3 regions of the Marinobacter sp. VGCF2001 genome follow, and region 2 is predicted to be linked to each of the others. Evidence: predicted binding sites of a transcription regulator. Region 2 holds the regulator's gene; each other region holds the start of a gene.
What was found. Region 2 encodes FliA, which starts transcription of late flagellar genes. Its sites were predicted from a motif close to CTAAAGTTTNNNNNNNNNNNGCCGNTAA; they were not measured.

Region 1 (9,796 bases), on a different contig from region 2:
AAGGTAGGGTCGTCTTCATCAAAGAATTCCGACGCCAGAACCTCGGTACCATCTTCCAGATGGATCACCGAATCCAGGGTACTGCCCTTGTAGTTCCGCTCGATGATTTTCCCCGCCACCCCTTCGTCGTCCTCCGGGGCCAATACCCGGATGTCTTCCGGGCGCAGCAGCACGTGCAGTGGCTGGCCAGGCGAGACCGGAAAATCCGGTTTACGGAACCGGCGCTTCAGGCCGAACACGTTCACCGAAATGGTGTCCTCGCTGATCGCCTGTTCCACCCGGCCCGGGAAAAAGTTGGTTTCACCCACAAACCGTGCGGTAAACAGGTTGGCCGGGCGCTCATACACTTCCCGCGGCGTGCCCAGTTGCTGGATAAGGCCGTCTTTGAGCACCACCACCCGGTCAGACATCGACAAGGCTTCTTCCTGATCGTGGGTGACAAACACAAAGGTGATGCCCAACTCCCGTTGCAGACGCTTGAGTTCCACCTGCATGGTGCGCCGCAACTTGTAATCCAGCGCCGACAACGGCTCATCCAGCAACAGCACCTTCGGGCGCTTGACCACCGCCCGGGCAATGGCCACCCGCTGCTGCTGGCCGCCGGACAGCTGATGCGGCTTGCGGCGGGCGAAGTCTTCCAGCTGCACCATCGCCAGTGCCTCGTCCACCCGCTCACGAATTTCCGGTTTCGGCCGTTTTTCCATTTTCAGGCCATAGGCGACGTTGTCGAATACCGACATATGGGGAAACAACGCGTAGTTCTGGAAAACCGTATTCAGGGGCCGTTGCTCTGGCGGCGTGTAGGTCAGGTCCTGGTTTCCAAGGGCAATGGTGCCGTCGTCGGGATGCTCGAAACCGGCCATCATCCGCAGCAGCGTGGTTTTCCCGCAGCCAGACGGGCCCAGGAGGGTAATAAATTCGCCGTCAAAAATGTCCAGATCCAGAGAATCCAGCACTTTTTTGCCGTCGAACTGTTTGGAGAGATTGCTGAGAGATAGCAGTGTCTGTTTCATCGGCCCTGCCCAAAGTTTGAGCGGCGTATTTTTCCAGAAACAGAGGCAAACAAAAAGGGGCGTGGGGATATTCCCTACCCCGCCCCTTCTGTTTTGCAGCCTTAACCGGCTATCCAGTTACGCGGCAGGCTTACTGGTCCGCAACGCTGTCCAGATAGGCCTTATCGGAGATATTGGTCCAGGGCCGGACCTGCTGCAGATAATCCCGCTGTGAGGTGATAATTTCCCGGGCCAGTTCGTCTTCTGCCGCAAACTCATCAAGCAGGCGATTGGTGGTTTCACGCAGGGCCTCGATGACTTCCGGCGGAAACACCTTGTGCGTCACATCCGGGTATTCCTGCTTCATCTTTTCCCAGGCCACACCACTTTCGTGCGTGCTCTGGATATACATATCGTAGGCCGCGGTGCGCATGGACACCCGCAGAATGGCCTGCAGATCGTCCGGCAGCTCCTCCCAGGTTTTCTGATTGATCAGAAACTGCACTTCCGCATTGGGCTCCTGCCAGCCGGAATAGTAGTACTTGGCAATCTGGTGGAAGCCCATCTGCAGATCCAGCGCCGGACCGACCCACTCCACGGCGTCGATGGTGTTGCGCTCAAGCGCGGTATACAGTTCGCCCGGCGGCAGGTTGGTGACCGCCACGCCGACTTCCGACATAACCTCGCCGGCAAAGCCCGGGGTGCGCATCTTCAGGCCTTTCAGATCATCCAGGGAATTGATCTCTTTCCGGAACCAGCCACCCATCTGGTTGGCGGTATTGCCGCCGGGAAACGACAGCAAACCAAACGGCTCGTAAACCTTCTGCATCAGCTCCATGCCTTCGCCGTGATAGAACCAGGCATACATCTCCGGCGCAATCATGCCAAAGGGTACGGTGGTGAAATACATGGCATTGGGGATGGTGCCTTTGTAGTAATACGAGGCGGTGTGACCCATGTCGTACTGGCCGTTGCGAACCATGTCGAAAATACCGAATGGCGCCTTGTGCTTGTTTGAGGAATCGATCCGGATTCTCAGACGACCACCGGACATCTCCTCGGCCATGGCCGCCATGTTGCGGGGGGCATCCCCCAACAAGCCGGAATTCGGGCCCCAGGTCTCGGCCAGGCGCAGGGTATAGGTGTCTTTCGACATGGCAGCCGGGCTTGCCAGCAGGGCGACAGCGCCAACCGCTGCAAAAAACGTCTTACGCAAAGTCATAGTGTGGACTTCCATTGTTATCGATTATGGGCATATGCGGATCATCATAAAGCGGAAAGCCGGCCGCGCCAATGTGGCGGGGCCGGCTTTAGGGTCCGCGTGAATCAGATCTTGAACTGGCCTATCAGCTCACGCAGATGCTCGCCCAGCCGCGCCAGTTCGTGGCTGGCCTCGTTGGTCTGGGTTACGCCGGTGTCACTGCGCTGGGCGGCATCGACAATGCGCACCACGTTCTGGTTAATCTCTTCCGCCACCTGGCTTTGCTGTTCCGCCGCAGTGGCAATCTGCGTGACCTGATCGTGAATCTGGGTCACGGAAGTCACGATGGTGTTCAGGGCCGTGGTGGCATGATTGATACGCTCAACCGTCGCCTCGGAACTCCGGCGGGAGTTATTCATTCGCTCCACCGACGCCTTGGACTCGGTCACAAAACCATCGATCATCTCCCGGATCTGGTCCGCGGATTCCGCCGAACGCTTGGCCAACTGTCGCACTTCATCCGCCACCACCGAGAAACCCCGGCCGTGCTCGCCGGCCCGTGCCGCCTCGATAGCCGCGTTCAGGGCCAGTAGGTTGGTCTGCTCGGTCACCGCGTGAATCACATCCAGCACCTGCTGAATGTCGTTCGATTTCTCGGCCAGAGCATTAATGCTGCTCGCGGTCTGGTCCATTTCCTGGGTCAGCTGATTGACTGCCCCCTGAGCGCTGTTGATCGTCTCACCGCCTTCTTTGGCCATGCGGTCTGCATCCGAGGCCGCCCCTTCCACTTCGTTGGCGTTCCCGGAAATCTGCTGGATGGTCGCCGCCATTTCGTTGATAGCCGAGGCAATCTGATCGGTTTCCGAGCCCTGCTCCTGCACCGACTGGCGGGTTTCATTGGCAACCCGGCTGAGTTCTTCCGCAGCCGAGGCAACCTGATCGGTGGTGGAGCCCACTTCGCGGATGGTGTTCTGGATCTTGATGACAAAATGATTGAATCGACGGCCCAGAACCGACAGCTCGTCTTTACCGTCTTCCGGCAAGCGCTGGCGCAGGTCGCCCTCACCATCGGCAATCTCTCGCATCATGCTGCTGACGTTGTTCAATGGGACTGTCACCGTCCGGCCAATAAACAGCCCGATTACCAGAGCCGCCACCACAACAATGATGGTCACCAGAAGAATGAACCCCATCGCCTCTGCCATGGCATCGTCGATGTCGTTCTTGGTTGCTGCCACGACTTTCTCGATGTCCGTCACGTAGACACCGGCACCAATCATCCAGTCCCAACCGGGAATAAGGGTGGTGAACGATACCTTGGGCTCTACATCACCCGATTTGGGGTTCGGCCACTCGTAGCCGAAAAAACCGTCCTTTTCAGCCGCCCCGAACAAGCCGTCGAGTAACTTCAGTTGATTGCGGTTGGACACCGGCCCTTCAATCGACGGATCCGGAGCGTACGCGAGATTGTAGCGGTCCCGGGTGTAGGCAAAGACGTAGTTGCCACCACCAAAGCGAATCTCCCTGAGCCGCTTCTTGGCTTCTTCCTTGGCGGCCTCCCCCGACAATCCGGAATTATTCTTGGCATCCAGAACCACATCCTTGGCTACTTCCACCAGGTTTTTCAGCCCTTCCTTGCGGGCATCAAGTAACCCCTGCTCCAGCCTCTCCAATTCAGCTTCGCCGTTTGCTTTTATCTGGCTTGCCGTAATCCAGGCAATGGTGCCCGCCGTAATCAGAACCGGCACCAGAACGCCCAACAAGAGTCGAGTCCTGATCGTCAGATTGCTCATAAAGGCCATGGTTACTACTCCGGTGTAACAGTCGTTAGATCGATAGCTCGCAAAAATCACAGAACGGCGCCGTCGAGGAATGAAGACGCCCTGGGCGGGTGTTGCAGCCGGGATATGGCAGTGTGTCAACAAACCCGCCACAACAAGCCCGATACGTTAAACTACTTATCGACCACAATGGAAACGACTTGAGCGGATATCCGACTAAAGTTTGGCGTTAGTGATGTATTTCAGATGCGAATCATCCGGGCGCCCAGAAGCAGGTTAGGGCCCAGCTTGGCCACTTTCACCTGATCGGGATTCAGCCCCATGTGCGCAAGCGTTTCCTGGATATCCTCCAGTGCCTCATCCCTGGGCGCGGCCAGCAGAAGCTCACGCACCGACTCCATCACCATTTTTACCGGTACCGTCATAAAGTAGAACGAGATCAACAGCATCATCACCGGGTCTGCGTACACTGCAAACTCTGACCATTCGCTGTGTTCCAGCCCCCAGGCGATGGCGAATCCGATCATCACCGCGGCACTCAGAGCACTATCCATCAACCACTGGCGCTGCTCTGCCCTGACCAGCCCGGAATCATTGCGAATGCTGGCCCAGCGCAGGTAGCCCCACACCGCCAGACACCCCACTACGTTCACGGCACCGAAAACCGTCGCCATACCGGCCGCCACCGGCCGACCGCCCTGGAGCAGAGACACCACGGCCGACACCAGAGACACCACACAAACCAGACCAATCACAAGCCCCTTGACCGCAATCACCAGCGGTTCCACCGCGCCCATGCCGTAGGGATAATCTTCGCTGGCGGGCCGGCGCACCAGGCTGGCAGCGTAGAGGGATAGTAGCGACAATCCGAGACTGATCAGGGAATAGGCGCCGTCGAAAAGAATCACCAGGGAATCGGCCCAAAGGCCCCAGGCGATACCGGCAATCGCAAACAGGCCGGCACCGGCAGCAGATAACGTCAGCGCCAGATTTTCCCGCGCCAGAGAAGTAAACATTTTGACCTCCTGAGAATTGCCGGCCATATTATCGACTTTGCCCAGACGGCGTGAGTCGCTGAGCGACGGAAAATCCGGCGCAGCAGGAGCCTCGTGAAAACTTCCCAGATCAAAATATTTCTTGCCGTGGTGCGCCATGGCAGCGTTGCCGCCGCCGCCCGGGAGCTTCATCGCAGCCGCACAACGGTGAGTACGGTGCTGGCTTCCCTGGAAGACGAGCTGGGGGTGGAACTCTTCGAACGCAGCGGCAATCAGTTGCATCTGACGGCCATCGGCCAATCCATCCTCACCGATTGCCGGCGCTTCGACCAGGTGGCCGGGCAGATACAGGCACGGTGCCAGCATCACCTGAGCGGCGCTGAATCGGTATTGCGCATAGCCCGGGACGATGCCATTCCGGAGGATATCTGGAGGGGTATTCTGCGGCGTCTGAAACAACGTTTTCCCCAGACCAGCCTGTCGGTGTATCTGGCCTCGCCCCGGGAGTTACCGCCGTTGGTAGGCAGCCAGGCGGTTGATGTGGCGTACGGGCTGATGCCCGAACAGCTGAACGAGGGGTACCAGTGGTTCCGGGAACTGGCCGATGTCCGGATGCTGACCGTAGCCGCCCCCGACCACCCGCTCAGCCAGCTGAAACGGGTCACCCAGGACGATCTGGTCAGCCATACCGAGATTACCCTGGCGTATATGCAGGATGCGCAGCTGGTGGCCGAATCTCCGGAAACGGCAAATTATCTGGCGTTCACCCAGTACGAACTGATCATGGATGCCGTGATTGATGGCGCCGGCTGGGCGGACTTGCCCCTGCCGCTGATTGCCGAAGCGTTAAGAAAGGAACAGCTGAAAACCATTCATCACCGCAGCGCCCGCTGGTGGAAGGTGTTCAGCGCACTGGAAGCCGAACAGGCGCAGGGCGGCGCCGTGGTGGGCTGGCTTGCCAACGAACTGGAACGCTATCTGGAAACTCTGGCTTAACGGGCCAAAGAGCGTTTTAAGCACCAGTGGGGCGGTCGTCCGCCGGATCGCCGGTGTCGCATTTCTTGCAATCGAGCTCGAACCCCAGCATGGACTGCCGCCCACTGGCGGTGACTACCCAGGGGCGGTTGATCCACGGCGGATCATGGCGCACGTGCTGGTTGTGACCGCAGGCCAGTTGCGCCACCCAGTGTTGCTCATGGTCCTGATGATAACCGGTGATCGATTGCTTCATTGAACACCTTTTTCTGCTCTGGGCCGACCAACCCACGCCGACCAGGAGTAGATTCCCAGCGCCAGCCAGATGGCCACGAAGCTTAACAACTTCGCCTGGCTCAGGGGCTCTTCGAACACATACAGGGCAATCAGGAACTGGATGGTGGGATTGATGTACATGAGAAAACCGACCGTCGAGAGCGTTAAACGGCGGGCGGCACCGGCAAACGCCAGCAGCGGTATCGCCGTGACAATGCCACTGGACGCCAGCAGCAAACCACTACCCAGATCATCCGAGAAGTGCGACAGCCCATTGGATGACAGCCAGGCCAGCGTCAGCAGACCCAACGGCAGAAGCAAAAGGGTTTCGACGAACAAACCGGACAAACCATCCAGCTCGACTTTCTTGCGCATCAACCCGTAGGTGCCAAAACTGAAAGCCAGCACCAGGGTGATCCAGGGCAGCTCGCCCAGCAAGAGCAACTGATACAAAATCGCCATCGCCGCCAGCCCCACGGCGACCGCCTGGAGCCGGGAAATACGCTCACCGAGCACCAGCAACCCCATGGCAACATTCACCAGCGGCGTCAGAAAATAGCCGAGACTGGCCTGCAGCACGTGGCGGGTTTCCACCGCGTAAATATAAATGCCCCAGTTCAGCGCGATAAACACCGCACACCCCAGAACGTAACCCAGCCGGCGAGGCTGTCGCAACGCAGCGACCACAGGCGGCCAGCGTTTCAGCAACGATATCACCAGCGCGAGAAACAGGCAGGACCAGATCACCCGGTGAATCAGCACTTCCCAGGCAGGAACTCCCTCGAACAGAGCAAAATACAGGGGGAAGCTCCCCCACAGACTATAGGCGGCAAGCCCGTAAACCACACCCTTGGAGGTGTCACTCAATGCTTTCATAGCTTCCTCATCATCCAGCCCGCTAATCTATCACAGTCCGGACTGTGATCGCGCTAATGCCTTGGTCACAGGCCACTGAAGATGACGGGGCCGGGGTAAATGCCTTACTCTGAAAAACCACACCTTTGTTCAGGGAGAGCGATCATGAAAACCGCCCACGATCTTGTGGCTGAAGCCAAAAAACACATTGAGGAAGTACCGCTTGCCAGCGCCGAAACAGCGATCAGGAACGCCGATCTGTTGCTGGATGTTCGGGACGCCGACGAATACCGGGCCGCTCATATCCCCGGGGCCGTGAACATCTCGCGGGGTATGCTGGAATTCAAATTCACCAATGATCCGGCACTGGAGAACCGGCAGATGGATATCGTTCTCTATTGCAAAACTTCAGGCCGTGCAGCCCTGAGTGCCAGAGCTCTTAAAGACATGGGGTACATCAACGTAAAATCCATTGAAGGCGGCTTCGATGCCTGGGTGGAAGCCGGCAGGGAAGTGGCCCAGCCAGACCTGCCCAAATTCGAGTAACGGACCATTCACAGGCAGCAGGCCTTGTACTTTTTTCCGCTGCCGCAGGGGCAGCGATCGTTACGGCCGGGCTTCAGCATCCCTTCGGTGGTTTCACCCTCACGGTAGAGCCACCGCCCCTCAATACGGCTGAAGTCCGAATTTTCCTCGAGATAGCCCCAGCCACTGCCCGCACGATACAGTGCCCGGAAGTGTACTTTGCCGGCATCGCCCCGTGCGCTGGCCGAAAGCACCTGCAGTGACACCCAGGCCGGAGAACCCGACAGATCCAGTGCCGGAGGCCGGGTATCCGGATGCCACGTAGCGAGCAGGTAGTCGCTGTCTGCCAGCACAAACGCGCTGAAACGGGAACGCATCAACGTTTCCGGCGTCGGTGCCGCGGCCCCGCCATGAAACGGCTGACAGCAGGCGTTGTATGGTTTTCCGGAACCGCAGTAACACTGGTTATCGGGGTCAAACTCACTCATACTGGATTTTGCCTCTGTTGCGGTATCATTCTTTTCTCGGCAGACGCCATAAGAATTTACGGCTTCGTGAAACCTTTTTCGCACGGTGGCGTAAAACACGGGTGACACGTCAACCAGACCCAATAATAACCAGACAGCGACATTCCCATGAAATCCGGCATACCGTCGATCAATTTGCCCGCTTTTCCGGAGCAGGTGGCCTCGACAGCAGACGAGACTCCCCCTGAAGGGCTGCAGGCCGTGCTCGATAACATCGACGCGCTTGTCTATGTGTCCGACCTTGAGACCCACGACCTCCTGTATATGAACGCGTACGGCCGACGAATATGGGGCGCGATCAACAACCGCAAATGCTGGCAGGTACTTCAGAACAGCGAAAAACCATGCGATTTTTGTACAAATCACCTGCTGGTTGATGCCAACCAAAACCCCACTGCCCCCCACGTATGGGAATTCCAGAATCCGCTGGACCAGCGCTGGTACCAGTGCCGGGATCAGGCCATTCGCTGGACCGATGGGCGGCTGGTCCGGCTCGAGATTGCCACCGATATCTCTGATCGCAAACAGGCAGAGCTGGACCTGCGGGAAGCCAACGAGCGGGCGCAGGCTGCGGCTATGGAAGATCCTCTCACCGGGTTACACAATCGCCGCGCCTTCTTCGAATTTGGCCTGCAGCTGTTTCGCCGGGCGCAGCGGCACGGGCACCCACTGACACTGATCATGCTGGATCTTGATCATTTCAAGCAAATCAACGACCGCTACGGTCATCAGATCGGTGATGCCGTTCTGGAACGGGTCGCGGCCCTGATGAAAGCCCGGATTCGTGACTGCGATATCGTGGCCCGCATCGGCGGTGAAGAGTTCGCAATACTGCTGCCCGACACCAGGCCAGAGCTGGCCGAGGAACTGGCAAAGCGACTGCATTCCCTGATGCCATCGGCGTCTGTAAACGCTGGCGATGACACGGTCTCGCCCTCCGCCAGTTTCGGCATCAGCGCTCTGTTGCCAAGGGACACCAAACTGGAAGATCTGATGTCCCGGGCCGACACAGCCATGTACCGATCCAAAAGTGAAGGCCGATCCAGAATTTCTCTGGACGCGGCCGGGTAGTCACTGAGCCTCAAGGTACTGGTCAGCGTAGATATCGATCAGCTCCTGCAGGCGGCCCTGTTCCTTTAACCGGAACAGATTGTCGGCGAAGGCTTCTCTAAGGCGCTCCGTATTGCACTTGGAACGTTTGGGAAAAGCAAAAAACAGCCCCTCCCTGCTGATGGGTGGTTCCAGGGCTACGAAGGTGTCAGCCAACCCGTATTTCCTGAGCTTGACCTGGCCTTGCAACAACTCGTAAAGCACGTAGTCAACACGCCCGATTTCGGCCATCAGATACGACTGCCGGATGGAGCGGACACCCAGGATGTCCAGTTGATCCGCGGCGTACCGGTCAAACCGCTGGCCAAAGCTGTTATTGATCAGGGTGCTGCCCTTTTTGCCCCTGAGATCGGGCCAGTGCCGGTACTCGAAGACCTGGCTTTTCCGGACCCAGACATTGGTGTCCAGATGCGTCATCGGCGGCAGCACATAATCCATGTAGCCGATTCGCTCGGAGGTAATGAATGCGCCGGCCACCAGATCAGTCTCACCCAGCTCGGCAAGACGCTGCACCCGAGCCCAGGAACCGATATTGCGCACGTCCACCTGAATGCCCAAA
Region 2 (9,796 bases):
ATGATGATTTTGCCCATGCCGGCGTTTCTGCTGGACGTGTTCTTCACCTTCAACATTACCCTGTCTATCGTCATCCTGCTGGTTTGTGTTTATGCCCTGCGGCCCATGGAGTTTGCCGCTTTTCCAACCGTGTTGCTGGTAGCAACGCTGTTGCGCCTGGGCCTGAATGTCGCCTCCACCCGGATTGTGTTGCTGAATGGCCATGAGGGTGGGGATGCTGCCGGTAAGGTGATCGAATCCTTCGGGGCCGTATTGATTGGCGGAAACTATGCGGTCGGCCTGGTGGTGTTTGCGATTCTGATGATTATTAACTTCCTGGTGGTCACCAAAGGTGCCGGCCGGGTTTCTGAAGTCAGCGCACGCTTTACGCTTGACGCCATGCCCGGTAAACAGATGGCCATCGATGCGGATTTGAACGCCGGCCTGATCAATCAGGAGGATGCCAAGGCCCGGCGCTCGGAAATCGCCCAGGAGGCAGACTTCTACGGCTCTATGGACGGTGCCTCAAAGTTTGTGAAAGGCGATGCCGTTGCGGGTTTGCTGATTCTGGCGATCAATATTGTGGGTGGCGTTGCCATCGGTATGTTGCAGCACGGGCTGGATTTTGGCTTGGCGATGGAACGTTATGCCTTGCTCACCATCGGTGACGGCTTGGTGGCGCAGATTCCGTCGCTGCTGCTTTCCACCTCGGCGGCGATCATGGTTACGCGGGTGACATCCAGCCAGGACATGGGCGGGCAGATTATCCAGCAAATGTTCAGTGCACCCAAGGCGCTGGGGATCGCAGCCGGTATTCTGATACTTCTGGGCCTGATTCCCGGTATGCCCCACGTTGCATTTCTCGGTCTTGGCGCGATGGCGGCGGTTGCCGCCTGGTTTATCTGGCAGAAGCGACAGCAAACCATTGAAGAGGAGGGTGGTTTTGTCGGTCACGGAGGTATGTCCGGTGGTGCTGCCCGGCAGGGTGTTGAAATCTCGCCGGACAGACAGGGCGGCGAGGGGCAGGCCTTGCCGGCGCCAGGTGAGACCCGGGAACTGGGCTGGGATGATGTTGCAACGGTCGATATCGTCGGGCTGGAAGTGGGTTATCGGTTGATTCCGCTGGTGGATAAATCCCAGGGGGGGCAGCTGCTGAGTCGGATAAAAGGGGTGCGCAAGAAGCTGTCTCAGGATCTCGGCTTTCTGATGCCCTCGGTACATATTCGTGACAACCTGGACCTGATGCCAAACGTTTACCGGATCACGTTGATGGGCGTAACCATTGCGGAGGCCGAGATTCATCCCGAGCGGGAATTGGCGATCGATCCAGGGCAGGTGTTTGGCAAAGTCGAAGGTATAGCCGGTAAAGATCCGGCCTTCGGTCTGGACGCGATCTGGATTGAGTCCGACAAGAAGGACCAGGCCCAGACGCTTGGCTACACCGTCGTCGATGCCAGCACCGTTGTGGCCACCCATCTGAACCAGATCCTGCAGAAACACGCCCATGAGCTGATTGGCCATGAAGAGGCCCAGAAATGGCTGGATCAGCTGGAGAAGATCTCGCCCAAGCTGGCCGAGGAGCTGGTGCCGACCACTATTTCTATCAGCATTCTGCTGAAGGTTTTGCAGAACCTTTTGAAAGAGGAAGTGCCGGTTCGGGATATGCGCTCGATTGCCGAGGCTATTGTGAACGTGCATCCCCGTACCCAGGACCCGAAACTGCTGACCACCGTGGCTCGCCAGGCTTTGCGGAGGATGATTGTTCAGAGTATCTGCGGAAACGATGCCGAAATCCCTGTGATTACCCTCGACCCAGACTTGGAACAGTTATTGCTGAAGTCTGTTCAACAGAGTCAACAATCCGGCGGTCAGGATGACATCGGTCTGGTACTCGAGCCCAATATGGTGGAAAAGTTGCAGCGCTCCTTACAAGACAGCGTGCAGCGCCAGGAGATGCTCGGCAAGCCAGCCATCCTGCTGGTTTCCGGGCCCTTGCGGCCAGTGCTGGCGAAGTTTGCCAGCTATGGAGTAGAGCGCTTGCACGTGCTCTCGTACCAGGAAATCCCGGATAACAAACAGATCACGATAGTCGCCTCGGTCGGTCAATAAGCCGGCGGAGTATCACGGGAAACCAACGGGTTTGCCGGCGGGAGGATGAAATAGCATGAAAGTAAAACGGTTTTTTGCACAATCCATGGCAGAGGCTCTCAAGCAGGTAAGTCATGAAATGGGGCCGGATGCCGTTATTCTGTCTAATCGCCGGGTAGATGGCGGTGTCGAAATCGTGACAGCGCTCGACTACGACGAAAACATGGCGCGCCAGCGTTTGGGCGATAAAGCCGTAGACGCGACTAACGGTTCACGCCTGGCGGAAATGCAAGCCGACCAGCATCGCCAGTTGGAGGCCGAGCTCAACCGTTCCAGGAGTCGCATTCGCGAGGTCCGGGAAAAGCGGGCGGGCGGCGGTACTCCGCAGGCCGACGCCGTTGACGCTGCCGACTTTTCGTCGCTGCTCTCTGATGCGAAGGCGGAAAGCCAGGCCGATGCCGGTGCCGGCGGTTACGCTGACGAGTTAGCGAGTATGCGTGCGGAAATCAGTTCGCTGCGCGACCTGGTGAGTGGCCGCACTGCCCCTGCCCAACCGTCGGAGCCAGGGTGTAATCCGGTTCAGCAGCGGTTGGCCGAGCGGTTGCAGGAGTTTGGTCTGGGGGCAGACCTGTCTGGTTCGCTTGCCCGCAGGCATCGCACGGGGCGGTTGGAGGATGGCTGGAAGCAGTCACTGAAAATGCTTGCCACCGGTGTGCGCACTGGCCGGGAGGACTGGTTGGAGGCTGGCGGCATCTATGCTTTGGTCGGGCCCACCGGTTCCGGAAAAACCACGACCATTGGCAAATTGGCGGCTCGTTACGTCCTCGAACATGGGGCTGATTCCCTGGCGTTGGTAACCACCGATCGTTATCGGGTTGCCGCCCATGAACAGTTGTTCGTGTTCGGCCGTATTCTGAATGTGCCGGTCCGTGTGGTTGATGAAAGCCATACGCTCGACGATATCCTGGGAGAGCTTTCCGATCGCCATCTGGTGCTCATCGATACTGCCGGCCTGACCAGTGCCGACCGGGGGTATCAGGAACAGTTGGCAGATCTCGCCCGCTGCGACCACAATATCCGTACGCATCTGGTGGTCTCGGCGACCAGTCAGCCACGCATCATGAAATCCGTCTGGCATTGCTATAAGATGGCGGATCTTGCAGGCTGCATCATCACCAAGATCGATGAGGCGCTAACACTGGGCGAGGCGTTGGGTTTCGTTATGGAAACCAGTTTGGCGGTAGCCTGGTATACAGACGGCCAGAAAATACCCGAGGATCTTCACCGTGCGTCAGCGGTTCCGCTGGTTCGCCTGGGTGTCGAACGGCTCAGGACGGTACAGGGTGCCGAGGCCATTGCAGAAGGCGCCTGAGTTATGCTGGCAACCGACACAACATCGGCCTCGTGCCCGACCAAGAACGTAGTGAGAGACTGATAACAGTATGAGCAGACCACATCCGGTTCAGGTGATTGCGGTTTCCGGCGGCAAAGGCGGTGTCGGTAAGAGCAACGTTTCGGTCAACCTCGGTATCGCCCTTGCTCAGAAGGGGCGGCGGGTGGTCTTGCTGGATGCGGACCTGGGCCTTGCCAATATCGATGTTTTGCTCGGCATCACCGCCAATCGCAATCTCCAGGATGTCCTGAACGGCGACTGCGACCTCAAGGAAGTGCTGGTAAATGGTCCTGGTGGCATCAAAATCGTGCCCGCATCGTCCGGAACCCAGCGCATGACCCAGCTCAGTGCCATGGAGCACGCGGGGCTGATCAACGCGTTCAGCGAACTGGGAGACCAGATCGACGTCCTGATCGTAGATACCGCGGCCGGCATTTCGGAGTCGGTGGTCAGTTTTCTCAGGGCCTCCCAGGAGCTTCTGCTGGTGGTCTGTGATGAGCCCACATCAATTACCGATGCCTACGCTCTGATCAAGCTGATGAACCGGGACTATGGCACCAACCGTTTCCGCATCCTGGCAAACCAGGTCCGTAACGAGCAGGAAGGGCGTCATCTCTTTGAAAAACTGACCCGGGTCACCGAGCGTTTTCTGGATGTGGCACTACAATACGTGGGTATCGTGCCTTACGACGAGGCCGTCAAGAAAGCGGTTCAAAGGCAGAAAGCCGTGCTGGATGCCTACCCGCGGGCGAAAGCTTCCATCGCCCTCCGGGCGTTGGCTGAAAAGGTGGACAGCTGGCCGTTACCGTCGTCCCCCCGTGGCCACCTGGAGTTTTTCGTGGAACGGCTCGTCGAAGTCTGATCTGAATCCAGTCCTACAAGAAAACCGGATACATGACATTGGCGAAAAATCTGGGAATTTACCATCACGCTGGTGCTGCCAATCCTTCTGATCTGATTGAAGAGCATGCGCCACTGGTCAAGAAAATCGCCCTTCATCTGATGGCCAGGCTGCCTGCGTCTGTCCAGCTGGAAGACCTCATGCAAGCCGGCATGATCGGGTTGCTGGAGGCGGCACAGCGATACACCTCGGGCAAGGGCGCAACCTTTGAAACCTATGCCGGTATCCGTATACGTGGCGCCATGGTGGATGAAATCCGCAAAGGCGACTGGGTGCCCCGTTCCGTGCACCGTAATTCCCGGCGTATTGCCAGCGCTATCAAGGCCGTAGAAGACCGTACCGGGCGCGAGGCCCAGGACGCCGAGGTAGCCGAGGAGCTGGGTACCGGCCTCGACGAATACTACGCGTCCCTGGCGGACGCCAACAGTGGCCGACTTTTTAGCCTCGATGAGCTCAATGAATCCGGTGAGCTGCCGATAGAAGAAGCGGAGAGCAGTGATAATCCCCTCGACGGGATTGCGTCCGGTGCGTTTCAGCGGAGTCTTGCGGAAGCCATTGAGCAACTGCCTGAGCGGGAAAAGCTTGTATTGAGCCTTTATTATCAGGAAGAGCTGAACCTGAAGGAAATCGGGGCGGTGCTGGGGGTCAGCGAGAGCCGGGTGAGTCAGATTCATAGCCAGGCAGCACTGCGCCTGCGCGGTCGGCTATCCGATTGGCAGGATGATGGCAAAGCCTGACGGACAAAGCGCAGTGTTCCTGTTCGCTGTGTAGCTTTTGGTAACCGGTGCTTTACAACGTGCGCAAACGCCACACAATAAGCGGTTAAGGTAGCAGCCTGCTAGACTTTCAAAAGGCTGAATGAATTCCGGGTGTTACTGACTGGAGGTCCCATTGGACAAAAATATGAAAATCCTCATCGTGGATGATTTTTCCACGATGCGACGAATCATCAAGAACCTGCTTCGAGATCTTGGCTTCACTAACACGGATGAAGCTGACGATGGCAACACGGCGTTACCCATGCTCAAAAGTGGAAAGTACGACTTCCTGGTGACGGACTGGAATATGCCCGGTATGTCGGGTTTTGACTTGCTCAAAGCGGTCAGGGCTGATGAAAATCTGAAGAGCCTGCCAGTCCTCATGGTGACAGCGGAAGCCAAGCGGGACCAGATTGTCGCCGCGGCCCAGGCCGGGGTGAACGGTTATGTGGTCAAGCCCTTCACGGCAGCCGTACTCAAGGAAAAGATCGAGAAAATCTTCGAACGAATCCAGTAACCAGAGGTCGGATGGCTCGTCATGAGTGATAGCAAACAGAACCATCAGAGCCTTGATCCTGAGGTGGCTGAGAAGCTGCAGAAGCAGGCTGCCGACCTGGTCGAGAACGTTAACGCCGGGAATTATGCTGAGGCGATGACTCTGATCAATGAACTCGGTGAGGTTCGGGATCAAAGTCTGTACCGGGAAGTGGGGCGACTGACTCGCAGCCTCCATGAGGCAATCCGGAATTTTCAGATAGACCCGCGCAATGCCGAGCAGAAAGAGGCATTGTCGAAAATGAGCGATGCCTCGGATCGCCTGGCCTACGTCGTACAGATGACCGGGCAGGCGGCGAACCGGACCATGGATCTGGTGGAGGAAAGTATGCCAGTGGCCCATGCCATGCGGGACGAGGCTGTGGTCCTGCGGGATGAATGGCAGAGGCTGCGCCGACGCGAGATGGAACCGGCAGAGTTCCGGGAGTTGTACGGCCGTATCGATAAATTCTTCGTCAGTCTGAGCTCGGATTCTGACAACCTTTACCAGAATTTGTCAGAAATTCTGCTTGCCCAGGATTTTCAGGATCTTACCGGACAGGTTATCCAGAAAGTCACCGCTCTGGTGAAGGAAGTGGAAGACAACCTTCTCAGTCTGGTTGTGATGGCCAGTCACGTGGATCAGTTGACCGGCACGGTTCACCAGATTGAAGAAAACGAAGAATCGGCCGAGAAAGGGGTGGGCCCCCAGATCAAGGCTGAAGAACGGGAAGATGTAGTTTCGGGGCAGGACGACGTAGACGATCTGCTGTCCAGTCTCGGATTCTGATAATAAAGAGGGTGACGCATGGCGTTAGATGCTGATGAAGAGATCCTGCAGGACTTCCTGGTTGAAGCCGGCGAGATACTCGAAAAGTTGTCGGAGCAGCTGGTGGACCTGGAGCAGCATCCTGACGACAGCGATCTGCTGAACGCCATTTTCCGTGGCTTCCATACCGTCAAGGGCGGCGCTGGTTTTCTGCAACTGGAGGCGCTGGTTAATTGCTGCCACTCTGCGGAGAACGTGTTCGATATCCTCCGTAATCACAAGCGTACGGTCACCTCGGATCTCATGGATGTGGTTTTGGAAGCGCTGGACCACGTGAATGCCATGTTCGAGGAAGTTCGCAACCGCGAGGAGCCAACGCCTGCCCCGGATGAACTGATCGCAGCCCTCAACGACCTGGCCAAACCTGAGGCAGACGATGCCCCGGAGGCCGATGCCTCACCGGAAAAAGCCTCTGAAGCCGAGCCTGAAAGCACTGCTGCCGCTGACCAGGGCGATATCACCGACGAGGAATTCGAGCAGTTGCTGGATGCATTGGCAGACGAGAAATCCGACGGCCAGACACCCGCAGCAAGTGAATCCGCCAGCACTCCAGCGGATACCGGCAGCCAGTCCGATAGTGACGAAATCACTGATGATGAATTTGAGGCGCTGCTCGATCAGCTCCACGGCAAAGGTCAGTTCTCGGCTGCTCCAGTGGAAGAGGAATCGACGCCGGCCGCAGAGTCGCCGGGCAGCGCTTCCGAAGCTGCCTCCGGGAATGCGGATCTGATTTCCGACGACGAGTTCGAAAACCTGCTGGACGAACTCCACGGCAAAGGTGCTGGCCCGAGTGCTACCCCGGCCGGGCATCAGCCGGAACACCCGGCTGTTGCTGCCAAAGCCGAGCCCAAATCCAGGCCCGAGCCAAAGAAAGCCGATCCTGCTGCCGATAAAAAAGCGGCCGCCAAATCTGCCCCGGCGCCCGCGCCCGCCCGGGAGGCTGCGCCTGCCGGAGAAACGACGGTACGCGTGGATACCAAGCGGCTTGACGACATCATGAATATGGTCGGTGAGCTGGTGCTGGTGCGTAACCGTTTGCAGCGCCTGGGGTCCGAAAGCGAAGACGAACATATGCACAAAGCGGTTGCCAATCTCGATGTGGTGACCACCGATTTGCAGTCGGCTGTGATGCAAACGCGGATGCAGCCGATCAAGAAAGTATTTGGCCGCTTCCCCCGGGTTGTCCGCGACCTTGCCCGCAGCATGAAGAAAGAAGTTAATCTGGTCATGCACGGCGAAGAAACGGATCTGGACAAAAACCTCGTTGAGGCCCTGGCTGATCCGCTCGTGCATCTGGTCCGAAACTCCGTTGACCATGGTGTGGAAGCGCCGGATGTCCGTGAGGCCGCAGGCAAGCCGCGAGCCGGAACAGTGACCCTCTCGGCAGAGCAGGAGGGGGACCACATTTTGCTGTCGATCGTAGACGATGGCGCTGGAATGGACCCCAACGTCCTGCGTCAAAAGGCCGTGGATAAGGGGCTGTTTGACCAGGATGCCGCAGACCGACTGACCGACAACGAATGTTTTAACCTGATTTTTGCCGCCGGCTTTTCGACGAAAGAACAGATTTCAGACGTTTCCGGCCGGGGTGTCGGCATGGATGTGGTGAAAACCAAGATCGGCCAGTTAAATGGCCAGATCAATATCATGTCTGACAAGGGCAAGGGCACCAGCATCATCATCAAAGTGCCGCTGACCCTGGCGATCATGCCGACGCTGATGATCATGCTGGGCGATCAGTCGTTTGCATTGCCACTGGTGAACGTGGTCGAAATTTTCCATCTGGACCTGACCAAAACCAACATTGTTGATGGCAAAGAATGCATCGTTGTGCGTGAGAAAGTCTTCCCGCTGTTCCACATCAAGCGCTGGCTGGTTCACGGGGCGGCAGGCCAGGCCGAACCGGAGAATGCGCACGTGGTGATTGTCGCCATGGGGACGAAACAGGTTGGCTTTGTGGTGGACCAGTTGATTGGCCAAGAAGAGGTGGTCATCAAGCCGCTGGGTCGGGCGCTTCAGGGGACGCCAGGTATGGCTGGCGCAACCATCACCGGCGATGGTCGTATCGCGTTGATTATTGATGTGCCGAGCCTCCTTCAGCATTACGGCTGAACAGGAATTTCCGGGATTGTGTAGGAGAAATGGATGACAGTTTCTGTCCTGGTCGTAGATGATTCAGGCTTCTTTCGAAAACGGTTGACGGAAATTCTGACGGCTTCGGGCCAGATCAAAGTGGTAGGCGCTGCCACCAATGGGCGCGAAGGGGTGGAGCTGGCAGAAAAGCTGCGTCCCGATGTTATTACCATGGATTACGAGATGCCGGTGATGGACGGCATCTCGGCCGTCAGAGAGATCATGCGCAAGCACCCCGTGCCGGTGCTGATGTTTTCATCTCTGACTTACGAAGGGGCGCGGGTTACGCTTGATGCCCTTGAGGCCGGGGCGGTGGATTTTCTGCCCAAGAATTTTGAAGAAATCGCCCGGGATACCAGCCAGCTTCAGAAGATTCTGATCCAGCGCATTCTGGATGTTGCCGGCAGTCGCCCGGGAGGCCGGGCAGCAACGGTCGCCCCGAAGCCGGCGGCACCCGCCGTGCCGGAGGCGCGCCGTCAGCCGGCTGAACGCTCCGGTACACGGCTGAACCGGCCGGCAGCGCCCGAATCCCATAAGGCACCGTCTGCCGCCGAGCCTGCTCGCAGGTCTGGTCGTAAAACCGCGACAAAGCACTACGGCGTGGTTGCCATTGGTACATCCACGGGTGGGCCGGTTGCGCTGCAAAAGGTGTTGACACATCTGCCTGCCTCGTTTCCCGCACCTCTGGTTCTGGTGCAGCATATGCCAGCCAGCTTTACGCCGGCCTTTGCCGAGAGGCTGAATAAGCTGTGCCGCATTGAGGTGCGCCAGGCGGAAGATGGCGATGTGCTTCGTCCCGGGCTGGCGCTGCTGGCTCCGGGCGGCAAACAGATGATGGTCGAAAATCGCAGCGGTCAGGCTCGGATTCGCATTCTTCCGGGCGATGATCGTTTGAATTACAAGCCGTGCGTGGATGTTACTTTCGGGTCCCTGGCGAGGAGCTTTCCGGGTAAGACGCTTGGTCTGATTCTGACCGGCATGGGCGCCGATGGCAAAGATGGTTGCCGGATGATGAAACAATCCGGTTCGGTGATCTGGTCGCAGGACGAGAAAAGCTCTGTGATCTATGGTATGCCCATGGCGGTGGCCAAAGCAGGGCTCAGTGACGAAATTCTGCCGCTTGAGGATATTGGCCCCCGGTTGGTTGAAGGGGTGAGCTAATGGATATTCTGAGCCTGCTC
Region 3 (9,796 bases), 500 kb from region 2:
GGCAAATGCTGGAGGCCTCCCAGGGTAACGATCAGTTCAAACGAATTGAGCGTCAAAAGCTGGATGCCATGCTGGGGCTATGTGAAGTTACCCAGTGCCGGCGGCAGGTGCTGTTGAACTACTTCGGAGATGCGCTTGAAAGCCCATGCGGAAACTGCGACACCTGCCTTAACCCGCCAAAAACCTGGGATGGCACGGTCGCTGTTCAGAAAGCGCTATCGTGTGTGTATCGCACCGGCCAGCGTTTCGGCGTCAACTACGTCATTGACGTTCTGAGGGGGTCGGAAAACGAGCGCATTCTGCAATCGGGCCATCAGGCCATAACCACTTATGGCATCGGGCAGGAGCTGTCCGCGAATGAGTGGAAGTCGGTATTCCGGCAACTGGTGGCGAATGGCTATCTGCGGGCAGACCCGGAGGGTTATGGCGCCCTGCAATTAACCGAGCAGTGCCGGCCGCTGCTCAAGGGTAAGCAAGCCATTGAGCTACGGAAAGACCCGGTTGCCCCCAAAGCCTCCGGAACCCGAGCGTCAGGCAATCGGCGCAGCGGGCAAGACGTGCGGGAGCAGATCACAGACCAGGAGGGCTGGGATGCGTTGCGGGCCTGTCGAAAGGAGCTGGCAGACAAACAGGGCGTGCCACCCTATGTGATTTTTCACGACACAACGCTGTTCGATATGCTTGAGCGCCGCCCCGCCAACCTGGAAGAGCTGGCAGAAGTCAGCGGTGTCGGCGCTGCGAAACTCGAGAAATACGGTGAGGTTTTCCTGCAGGCGCTGAAATCTCTCAGCTCCGGGGCGTGAACCCTTTCTTGCGCACCCGGTAGTGAGCTGTTGATGTGGCAACGTGATTGCCTTCTTCGTCTTTCAGAATACCCTCAAGACTGAACCTGGCCCGGCCCGTGGCATCTGCGTCCGCAAGAATGGCTGCCACGGCTTCAGGCGACAAAGAAAACTCCACGGTAACGTCCGAATTGGCGGGCTGCAAAAACTCCAGGGTCATTTCCTTGAGAATCGGCGTGTAGGCGGGGCCCAGATCAAACAGGGTGAGCACGCCGCCGGGGATTTCTGCCACCAGAAAATAGGCTCCCGCGTATAAACTGCCAAAATGGTTCTTGTTGCCTTTCAGGCGCACCCGGGCTTTGACATAACCGGGCCGGAGCTCTTCAACACTGAAATGATTGCGGGGGGCAAACGGAATTGCCATGCCAATAACACGATTAACCGCCGCATAGCTGCCGGTTTTCTTCAGCCATTCCAGAGGCTGCAGCAGGGTAGCCCTGGGGTCACTGGAACTCACCCATTGGCCGGCAGTGCCAATCAAAGAATCAATAAGAGCCATAACGTCACATCCTGAAATAAAGAAAGCGCGATATTTGCAGCCGTATCGGGCCAGTTCAAGCATCTTTTACGTTTTTTTTGAAATCGTTATGTTTTGGGCGGCAGATTATGATTTAAGCTATCTTGGTAGTTTTCACCGCACTGCCGCGCTCGGCACCGGATAGCATGGGAGCTTGCGATTGACCGCGTACAAGACCATCCGAAAGTATTTGTGGCCGGCTCTGGTGTTTTTGGCCGTTTTTCAGCTGCAACCGGTGTCTGCATCACAAGGGGAGCAGGCCTCTGCCCGGGAGTACATCCTCTGGTACCGTAATTATGACAATCCCGCCGTTCGCGCCCTGGTAGAGCTCGCCCTTCATAAAACTCCCGAATTCGACGATTTCCGGATTGTCCGCAGTGCAGTCATCAGCCAGGGGCGCGCTTTGCGGGAGCTCGCCAACCCCCGAAGAAAGCTGCTTGATATTGCCAATATGGCCACTTCGGCGGAGCGGGAATCCTACGTGAAAGCCATTCCTGTGCCGCTAGACGGTGGTTTGTTGGGGTTCAGGGTGTGTCTTACGCTGCCAGAGCACCTGGCCCTGTTTGACGGAGTCGAGACCCTTGAGGACTTCCGTCAGCGCAATATCCGGATCGGCCAGGGATCGCACTGGCCGGACACTGAAATTCTGAAGGCAAACGGTATAGGCGTGGTCACGCACGCCCGCTACGAAATTCTCTTCGGGATGCTTAGGAATCAAAGGTTCGAGTGTTTTGCCCGCAGCGTCAGCGAAGTGCTTTTCGATATTGAGCACAACAATGCCGAAGATCTGGTGATCGAGCCCGACCTGCTTCTGGCTTATCCGATGCCCTCTTACCTGTTCGTGGCACGCGGGGACCATGAAACAGCACAAAGATTGCGGCTGGGGCTGGAACGGGCCATCGCAGATGGAAGTTTCGCCGTGTATCTCGACACCTGGTTCGGTAAGGCGGTTTCAGAACTCGGGCTGGATCAGCGGACCATTCTCACGCTTGCCAATCCCTATTTGAGCGAGGAATCGCGGCACATCGGGCGGAAGGCGCTGGAAAACCTTATCCGGCTGCGAAACACACTTGAACAGTCACAATAACAGGCCGTCCGTGGCACGGTATGCTAGACCTTGAAGCGGGTAACCCGATCGCTCAGAGTGCCGCCAATGGTTTCGATATGTCCGCTGTAGACATCGTTCTCACTGGCTGACCTGGCCGCCTCCTGCCCCTGATCGGCAATCCGGGTGATGGACGAGTTGAGCTCCTCCGTCACTGACGTCTGTTCCTCTGAGGCGGTGGCAATCTGGGATGTCATCTGACTGATTGCCGTGATCGCGTCGACAATACGATTCAGCGACTCCATGGCATCCTGGGCTTTCTCCATACTGACATTGGAGACTGCTGTAGACGCCTTCATCACCTCGACTGCATCATTGGCACCCTTCTGCAGTCGCTCAATCATATTGTTGATTTCTTCGGTAGACGACTGCGTGCGCTGGGCAAGATTTCTCACCTCGTCGGCCACCACCGCAAAACCGCGGCCTGCATCCCCCGCCCGCGCTGCCTCAATGGCCGCGTTCAGGGCCAGCAAGTTGGTTTGCTCGGCAATACCCTGAATAACTTCAAGTACGGTGGTAATTGAAGATACATCTTTACCCAGCGTATCAATTACTTCGGCAGCCCCGTTAATCTCGCCCGCCAGCTTTTGCACCGCATCCCGTGATGCGGTGACGGTCTCAAGCGACCCACGGCTTTCCTGGTCTGCATTCTCGGCAGCCTCGGCGGTTTGCTGTGCGTTCTGGGCGATTTCTCCGGCCGCTGCCGACATTTCATTAATGGCCGTTGCGATCATGTCGATTTCATGCTGTTGGCCTTCGACGCTGTTTCTGCTGTCGCTGGATGTTTGGCGCAGAGATTTTACGTTCTCCTCAAGCTCGTCACTGCCCTCTTTTACTTGCCGGACCACCTGCTGGATGTTGGCAACGAACGTGTTGAAGCTGGAGGCCAACTGGCCGAACTCATCCGATGTGGTGTCGTCCAGGCGCTGCGTCAGATCCGCCTCCCCCGAAGCAATATCCGACAGGGCTTTATTCAGGCGGCGAACCGGGGCCATAAGCGTGCGAATGCCGAAATGCAGAATAACCAGTGCAATCAGCAGGCCCACAACGGCAATGGTCATGCCGGTTGCACGGGCAGCAACCACAGGCTCCTGGATTTTGTCCCAATTGACCACTGACCCCATATACCAGTCGACGCTACGGGCTTCAGAAATCGGGAAAAATGCCGCACTCCAGGTGGTATCCTGACGCTCGAACTGCCTGGGCGTGCCGTCAAGCGATGGAGCAAACCCAAGAAGATCGTTTACATTCTGCCCCACCAGCGATTCGTCCGGGTGGAACAAAATCGTTCCCTGCCGGGTGACCAGAACCGCATAACCGGCATCGCCGAGCGTGATGGTGGAGAGCAGTTCCTGAATGGCATTCAGCGTAATATCCATGCCCGCTACGCCCCGGAAAGCGCCGGAAGACACCGGCGCTATTGCAGACAACAGCGTCTCGCCACTCTGGGCATCCTGGTAAGTTTCCGTAAAGGAAGCCCTGCCCTCATTCATGGCCTGTTGATACCAGGGGCGCTGACGGGGATCAAAGCCGGCAGGCAGGGAGTCTTCGATTTCCTGGGTGCGCATCAGCATCCGGCCGGTACTGGTTCCAACGTAGACGTCTTTCGCGCCGCTGGCCCGGGTCATACCATTTAAAATATTGCGAGCCATCGCCTGGGTTCGAACATCTTCAAGCGACGCTGCGACCGCTTCGGTCATGTCCAGGCGTGTGTTGAGCCAGTCGGCAATGCTGGCCGTACTTTGTTTCACCGCATCATCGAGCATTGCAGTGACATAGGTATTCGTGGTTTTCTGCAGTCGTTGATCTGCCGAGAACGTAAAGACAGACATGATGACCACAACCAGAACGCCAACGGCGAGCAGTAATTTTTGGCCGAACGTTAATTTCACGTGGGAATTCCTCCTGTAAGCGCCCGACGATGATACCGCTCAGGCTGCTGAAGCGCAGTTACTGTTCGTATCGGCCAGAACAGCAAAGGCTTTAATACCTATTTAGTGCATAAGACAACGTTGTCGGCTTGGGGGTCGAGTGGTTCAAACGCTCGTCTGCTAGAATGCCCGGGCAAGTCTACCTGACAGTCACAGTTAAACGATGGAGAGCGTTAATGGCCCATGAAGAGCTGCACCTTAATCTGCGCAACCTGAACCTGGATGACTATAGCCAGCTTCAGGAGCTAATGGATCGGGTTTATAACGATATCGGTGGTGCGTGGCCGAAGGAGACGATCAAAGCGCTGGTAGAACAATTTCCAGATGGCCAGATCTGCATCGAGGAAAGCGGCCAGCTGGTCGCAGTGGCCCTGACCGTCAGCGTGAAATACGAGCGGTTCAGCAACCCTCACGCCTACGACGACCTCATCCTGCGCAACGAGAAGATCTGGCATAACCCCAACGGCGACTCACTCTATGGGCTGGATGTGTTCATCGACCCGGAATACCGTGGCTACCGCCTGGGCCGGCGACTTTACGAAGCCAGAAAAGAGCTCTGTCGTTCCATGAATCTGCGGGCCATTCTTGCCGGCGGGCGCATTCCAAACTACTTCAAGTACGCCGAACAATACACGCCGGAAGAATATATCCAGCGGGTAGACCGGAAAGAAATCTATGATCCGATTCTGACCTTCCAGCTGTCCAACGATTTCCAGGTTACCCGGCTGATGCATAAATACCTGCCGGAAGATCAGAAATCCCTGGGCTATGCCACGCTTCTGGAATGGAGAAACATCCTCTATACGCCGCCTTCCCCGGTCCTGAGTGTCAAGAAAACCCAGGTGCGCATGGGGGCGGTTCAGTGGCAAATGCGGGAATTTACCTCCGTAGAAGAAGTACTCGAACAGGTAGAATACTTCGTGGACGCACTCTCTGATTACAAGAGCGACTTTGCCCTGTTTCCGGAGTTTTTCAACGCCCCGCTGATGGGGCTGACCGACCAGATGGACCAGACCCGCGCGATTCGCTTTCTGGCCGGATTCACCGAACAATTCCGGAATGAAATGTCAGAGATGGCGGTGAGCTATAACATCAACATCGTAACCGGCTCGATGCCATTGATTGAGGATGATCGCGTTTACAACGTTTCCTACCTGTGTCACCGGGATGGCCGGGTGGACGAGCAGCGCAAGGTGCATATCACCCCGCACGAGCGTCGAGACTGGGTCATAGAGGGCGGTGATCGTTTTCAGGTGTTCGATACAGACGCTGGCCGCGTTGCGATAATGATCTGTTACGACATCGAATTCCCGGAGCTGGGCCGGATTGCGGCCACCCAGGACGTCGATATCATTTGCGTTCCATTCTGGACCGACACCAAGAACGGTTACCTGCGGGTTCGTCATTGCGCCCAGGCCCGGGCTATTGAGAACGAATGCTACGTAGTGATCACAGGCAGCGTGGGGAATTTGCCGAAGGTAGAGAACCTGGATGTTCAGTACGCACAGTCTTCGGTATTCTCACCGTCCGACTTCGCCTTCCCCCACGATGCGGTGATGGCCGAGACCACGCCCAATACCGAAATGATCATGTTTTCAGATATGGATCTGGAAAAGCTCAAACTGGTCAGAAACGAAGGCTCTGTGACCAACCTGAAAGACCGCCGGGTTGATATGTACGAGCTTAAAACCCGTTAACCAATGCTTGTGGCCCCGGCAGACGGGGCCAATTCCTGATTATTTCCATGAACGAGCCAGGGTAGATGGCTGACAGCATTGCCAAAAGTTTTTTGCCCGTCTATTGTTTAATTACTGTTCAGAAGATCTGACCGACTTCACTTTCAGAGCAAGTGTTTCATGAACGAAGAATTACCCGATCTGGTTGCGCGATTCCGGGTTCGACACGGGATTTTCCGCCGGGAAACCGTGGAAGCCAGGCTTTACGAACTCGACAGCTTCGGTTGCGTGATGAAAACGGATAAATTGTTTGAGCCCGGCGACACCGTGGTGCTGGAGTTGGTCATGGATATGCCCTTTGAAGAGATTCGCGCCGGTGGCTTGACTGCACTTGTTACCGAGAAGAGAAAGCACTGCAGCAATTTCTTCTACTCGCTTGATTTTGTAGAGCTTAATAGTCGTGACGGCTCACCGACTTCAGACAAGCTGAGGCGCATACGTGAAGTGTTGCTCAAGAAGCAGAGCCTCAAATCCAGGCGTGGCTCCAGCCCGCCTGCCAACACGCAACAGATGGCCTGATACCCACTTTTTTCATTTGCCAACTCTCGTAAGGAGACAGTCTATGGCCAAGAAAGCCAAGCCAAGCGTTGATAAAATCGTCAAAAAAGTAAACAAAGAATTTGAGAAAACCTCGGCACAAATCGAGGGTTTGATCAATGATGCCCTGAAGCAGTTCGATAGTTTGCAGAACCAGGTTCAGGAACCGGTGCGCAAGCTACTGAAAGATATGGATAAGCTGCGCGACCGGGAAATGAAGCGTTTCAATGACGAGTTTGAGCGCCGCATGGATGAGTTCCATGAGCTGCAGTCCGCCCTGCTTGAGCGACTTGGCATGGAAGGCAAAGGTAGCGACCAGGCGCCCGAAAAACGCCAGGCGGACACTCAGGACAGCAAGCCCGCCGCCGCGAAGAAGACGGCGCCCAAGCCTGCGGCCAAGAAGAGTGGCGCGACCAAAACCAAGGCCGCAAAGCCCAAAAAGGCAGCCAAGCCGAAAGATAACAGCGACCTGACCCGTATCAAGGGCATCGGGCCGGCCACGGCCAAAAAGATGCAGGACGCTGGCATTACCACCATCGAGCAAATTGCCCATCCCAGCGATGAAGATCAGCAGAAGCTTGAAGCCTTCAAGAGTGTAAAAGGCTTCAGCGAACTGCCAGCTGAAGCCCAAAAGGTGTTATAACACCCTGAAACCGGCTCGCTGTCACGGGTAGGCTATTTATCGGCCTACCCGTCTCCATAGCATCTTGCAAGAGCAGTCAATAAGCTCTCGCGCTCTTTTTCGGGCGTGAACGAGGGAGCCAGTTCCAGAACTCTTCCGCGCAATTCTGCCAAAAATTCGTTATCCGTTTCTGCGCGCCACATCAGTTCAGCCAACGCATGATCATCTTTCGCCGGGAAGTATCCGGGATAGTCATCCCCAAGCAGCCCCCGGTTACCCGGAATGTCAGAGGCAAGAACAGGCAACCCGGCGCGGCACGCCTCAGACACCACGTTAGCCCCGCCTTCCATTACCGAACTGATCACCATCAGGTGGCTGACCGCCATCAGGTTGTCCAGCTGGGCGCGCTCCAGCTGCCCCAGATAATGAAACCGGGGATTGCTCCGGCTCTCATCCAGTGCTTTTTCATGCCATTCCGGGCTATGGGCCTTGCCTGCGCATGACACAACAATACGGGAATCGTCCGGCAGATGCCGGCAGGCCCAGGCCGCTCGCAAAGAATCCTTTTCATCGCGCAAGTGCCCAATCACGCAAATGTGGAACTCACCAGGCTCTGTGCGGGACGCGCCCGTTACAGCGGGCCTGGGTGCTGATTGCCGCAGGCACAACAGTTTTTTGTGATAACGCGGGGGGATATCGGCCGCCACCTTGTCGTGAAGGCCAATCAGCAGATCGGCGGCATCCATTGAACAGTGGGTGGTTTGTGGGGCCTCGTGCTGGTAACGGTAGATATCCGTGCCGGTAAGTACCACGATTAACGGCCGTTTTGGCCACAATTCGCGATACCGCGCAACAGCCGCTGCGCTTCGCCAGGCGTGCAGGGCGATCAGGCAGTCCGGCTCCCCGTTGTGGTAATCGGTAACCACTTCAACCTGATGGCCCGCAGACTCGAGCAACTGCTGCCAGCGCTTGGCTGTGGCCCGGTTGCCCGCCTTGGAGTCCGGCCCGGCCGGCGTAACGATGGTCAGTTCCATGGGGTTCACTGTTTCGGATTTGGCAAAATTCTGCCTGCGACATGGCGCGGGGTAAAGCCCGGTCTCGTACAGCGGTTCAGACTTGACCAAAATCACGGTATCCTTAACCGGTTTTCAGGCACATGGCAACATTTCATAAGAAACCACACCCCCGCAAAGGAATGATTCGTTATGACAATCCGTAATCTCAGGAAATGGCTGGCAACCGGTATTATTTCTCTGGCCGCAGCGACCACGGCGCAGGCGGACACTTTCGTGTTTACCGCCATTCCAGATGAAGATGAAACCAAACTGGTGGAGCGCTTCCGGGGTGTGGCTGATTACCTGGAGCAGCAACTGGATGTCGAGGTGCGTTATATCCCGGTAAAATCCTATGCTGCGGCTGTGTCTGCTTTCCGAAACAACCAGGTGCAGCTCGCCTGGTTCGGCGGCTTGTCCGGCGTTCAGGCACGCCGCCTGGTGCCTGGCTCCGAGGCTATTGCCCAGGGCGTTGAAGACCAGTCCTTTGAGACTTACTTCATTGCCAACACCAGCACCGGCATCCAGCCCGCCGATAATCTGGCAGATCTGGAAAAAGGTTTTCGCGGCAAAAACTTTACCTTCGGCTCCAAAGGCTCTACCTCCGGGCGGCTGATGCCGGAGTTCTATCTTCGTGACGTGTTCGGTGAAGCGCCGGAATCGTTTTTCTCGCGCGTGGGTTTCAGCGGCAATCATACCCGGACATTGCGCCTGGTTGAGTCCGGAACCTACGAAGTTGGCGCACTGAACTTTAAAGTCTGGGAGAAAGAACTGGAAAATGGCAACGTCGATCCCGACGCCGTCCAGGTTGTCTGGAAAACCCCGGGCTACCCGGATTACCAGTGGACCATTCGCGGCGATGTGAACGAGCGGTTCGGTGATGGCTTCAAACAGAAAGTGGCTGAGGCCCTGTTGAACCTTGAAGACCCGGCCCTGCTCGAGAGTTTTCCACGTTCCGGCTTCATCCCTGCCACGAACGACGACTACGAGCCCATTCGCGCAACGGCGGAAAACATCGGAATTCTGGATTAATGTCAGGGTTTGATTTCAAGGGCCTGACCGCCAGTTTCGGAGGAGAACGGGTTATTGGCCCGCTCTCCTTCCGCGTTAATGAAGGTGACCACATTGGCCTGGTCGGCAAGAGTGGTGCCGGCAAATCCACACTCATTCGCCTGCTATATGACAATCTGCTGGGCCAGGCGTCGCTAGTACCTCAAGACTTGGGGCTGGTCAATGCGCTGCCGGTGTTTCATAACGTGTTTATGGGGCAGCTTGACCAGCATTCCGCCTGGTACAACACGCTAACCCTGTTGCGGCCTTTCCAGCGAGACAAGAGTGCTGTCAGTGCCTTGTTAGCGGAGATGAGGATGCCCGAAAAACTCTGGACGCCCGCGGCCACCCTGTCTGGCGGCCAGCGGCAACGGGTTGCAATTGCCAGGGCTCTCTACCGGCAC

Region 1: the regulator FliA is predicted to act here: its motif matches at 4,152-4,179, upstream of ACP2AU_RS05260 (methyl-accepting chemotaxis protein).
Region 3: the regulator FliA is predicted to act here: its motif matches at 4,424-4,451, upstream of ACP2AU_RS00435 (methyl-accepting chemotaxis protein).

The regions. Positions count from the first base shown of each region.
Region 1 is NZ_JBNFVX010000002.1:448,850-458,645, reverse strand. It holds gene potA (spermidine/putrescine ABC transporter ATP-binding protein PotA) at 1-1,013, opposite strand, end outside; gene ACP2AU_RS05265 (TRAP transporter substrate-binding protein) at 1,144-2,214, opposite strand; gene ACP2AU_RS05260 (methyl-accepting chemotaxis protein) at 2,319-3,995, opposite strand; gene ACP2AU_RS05255 (cation diffusion facilitator family transporter) at 4,217-4,990, opposite strand; gene ACP2AU_RS05250 (LysR family transcriptional regulator) at 5,084-5,965, shown strand; gene ACP2AU_RS05245 (DUF3565 domain-containing protein) at 5,982-6,200, opposite strand; gene rarD (EamA family transporter RarD) at 6,197-7,096, opposite strand; gene ACP2AU_RS05235 (rhodanese-like domain-containing protein) at 7,241-7,621, shown strand; gene ACP2AU_RS05230 (YchJ family protein) at 7,630-8,088, opposite strand; gene ACP2AU_RS05225 (diguanylate cyclase) at 8,236-9,198, shown strand; gene ACP2AU_RS05220 (substrate-binding periplasmic protein) at 9,199-9,796, opposite strand, start outside.
Region 2 is NZ_JBNFVX010000001.1:599,739-609,534, reverse strand. It holds gene flhA (flagellar biosynthesis protein FlhA) at 1-2,088, shown strand, start outside; gene flhF (flagellar biosynthesis protein FlhF) at 2,144-3,439, shown strand; gene ACP2AU_RS02820 (MinD/ParA family protein) at 3,510-4,322, shown strand; gene ACP2AU_RS02815 (RNA polymerase sigma factor FliA) at 4,355-5,098, shown strand; gene cheY (chemotaxis response regulator CheY) at 5,253-5,636, shown strand; gene ACP2AU_RS02805 (protein phosphatase CheZ) at 5,658-6,443, shown strand; gene ACP2AU_RS02800 (chemotaxis protein CheW) at 6,462-8,594, shown strand; gene ACP2AU_RS02795 (protein-glutamate methylesterase/protein-glutamine glutaminase) at 8,628-9,776, shown strand; gene ACP2AU_RS02790 (flagellar motor protein) at 9,776-9,796, shown strand, end outside.
Region 3 is NZ_JBNFVX010000001.1:97,920-107,715, forward strand. It holds gene recQ (DNA helicase RecQ) at 1-803, shown strand, start outside; gene ACP2AU_RS00425 (YiiD C-terminal domain-containing protein) at 787-1,341, opposite strand; gene ACP2AU_RS00430 (hypothetical protein) at 1,520-2,446, shown strand; gene ACP2AU_RS00435 (methyl-accepting chemotaxis protein) at 2,470-4,356, opposite strand; gene ACP2AU_RS00440 (GNAT family N-acetyltransferase) at 4,572-6,092, shown strand; gene ACP2AU_RS00445 (hypothetical protein) at 6,252-6,650, shown strand; gene ACP2AU_RS00450 (helix-hairpin-helix domain-containing protein) at 6,694-7,311, shown strand; gene senB (selenoneine biosynthesis selenosugar synthase SenB) at 7,356-8,414, opposite strand; gene ACP2AU_RS00460 (putative selenate ABC transporter substrate-binding protein) at 8,496-9,374, shown strand; gene ACP2AU_RS00465 (ATP-binding cassette domain-containing protein) at 9,374-9,796, shown strand, end outside.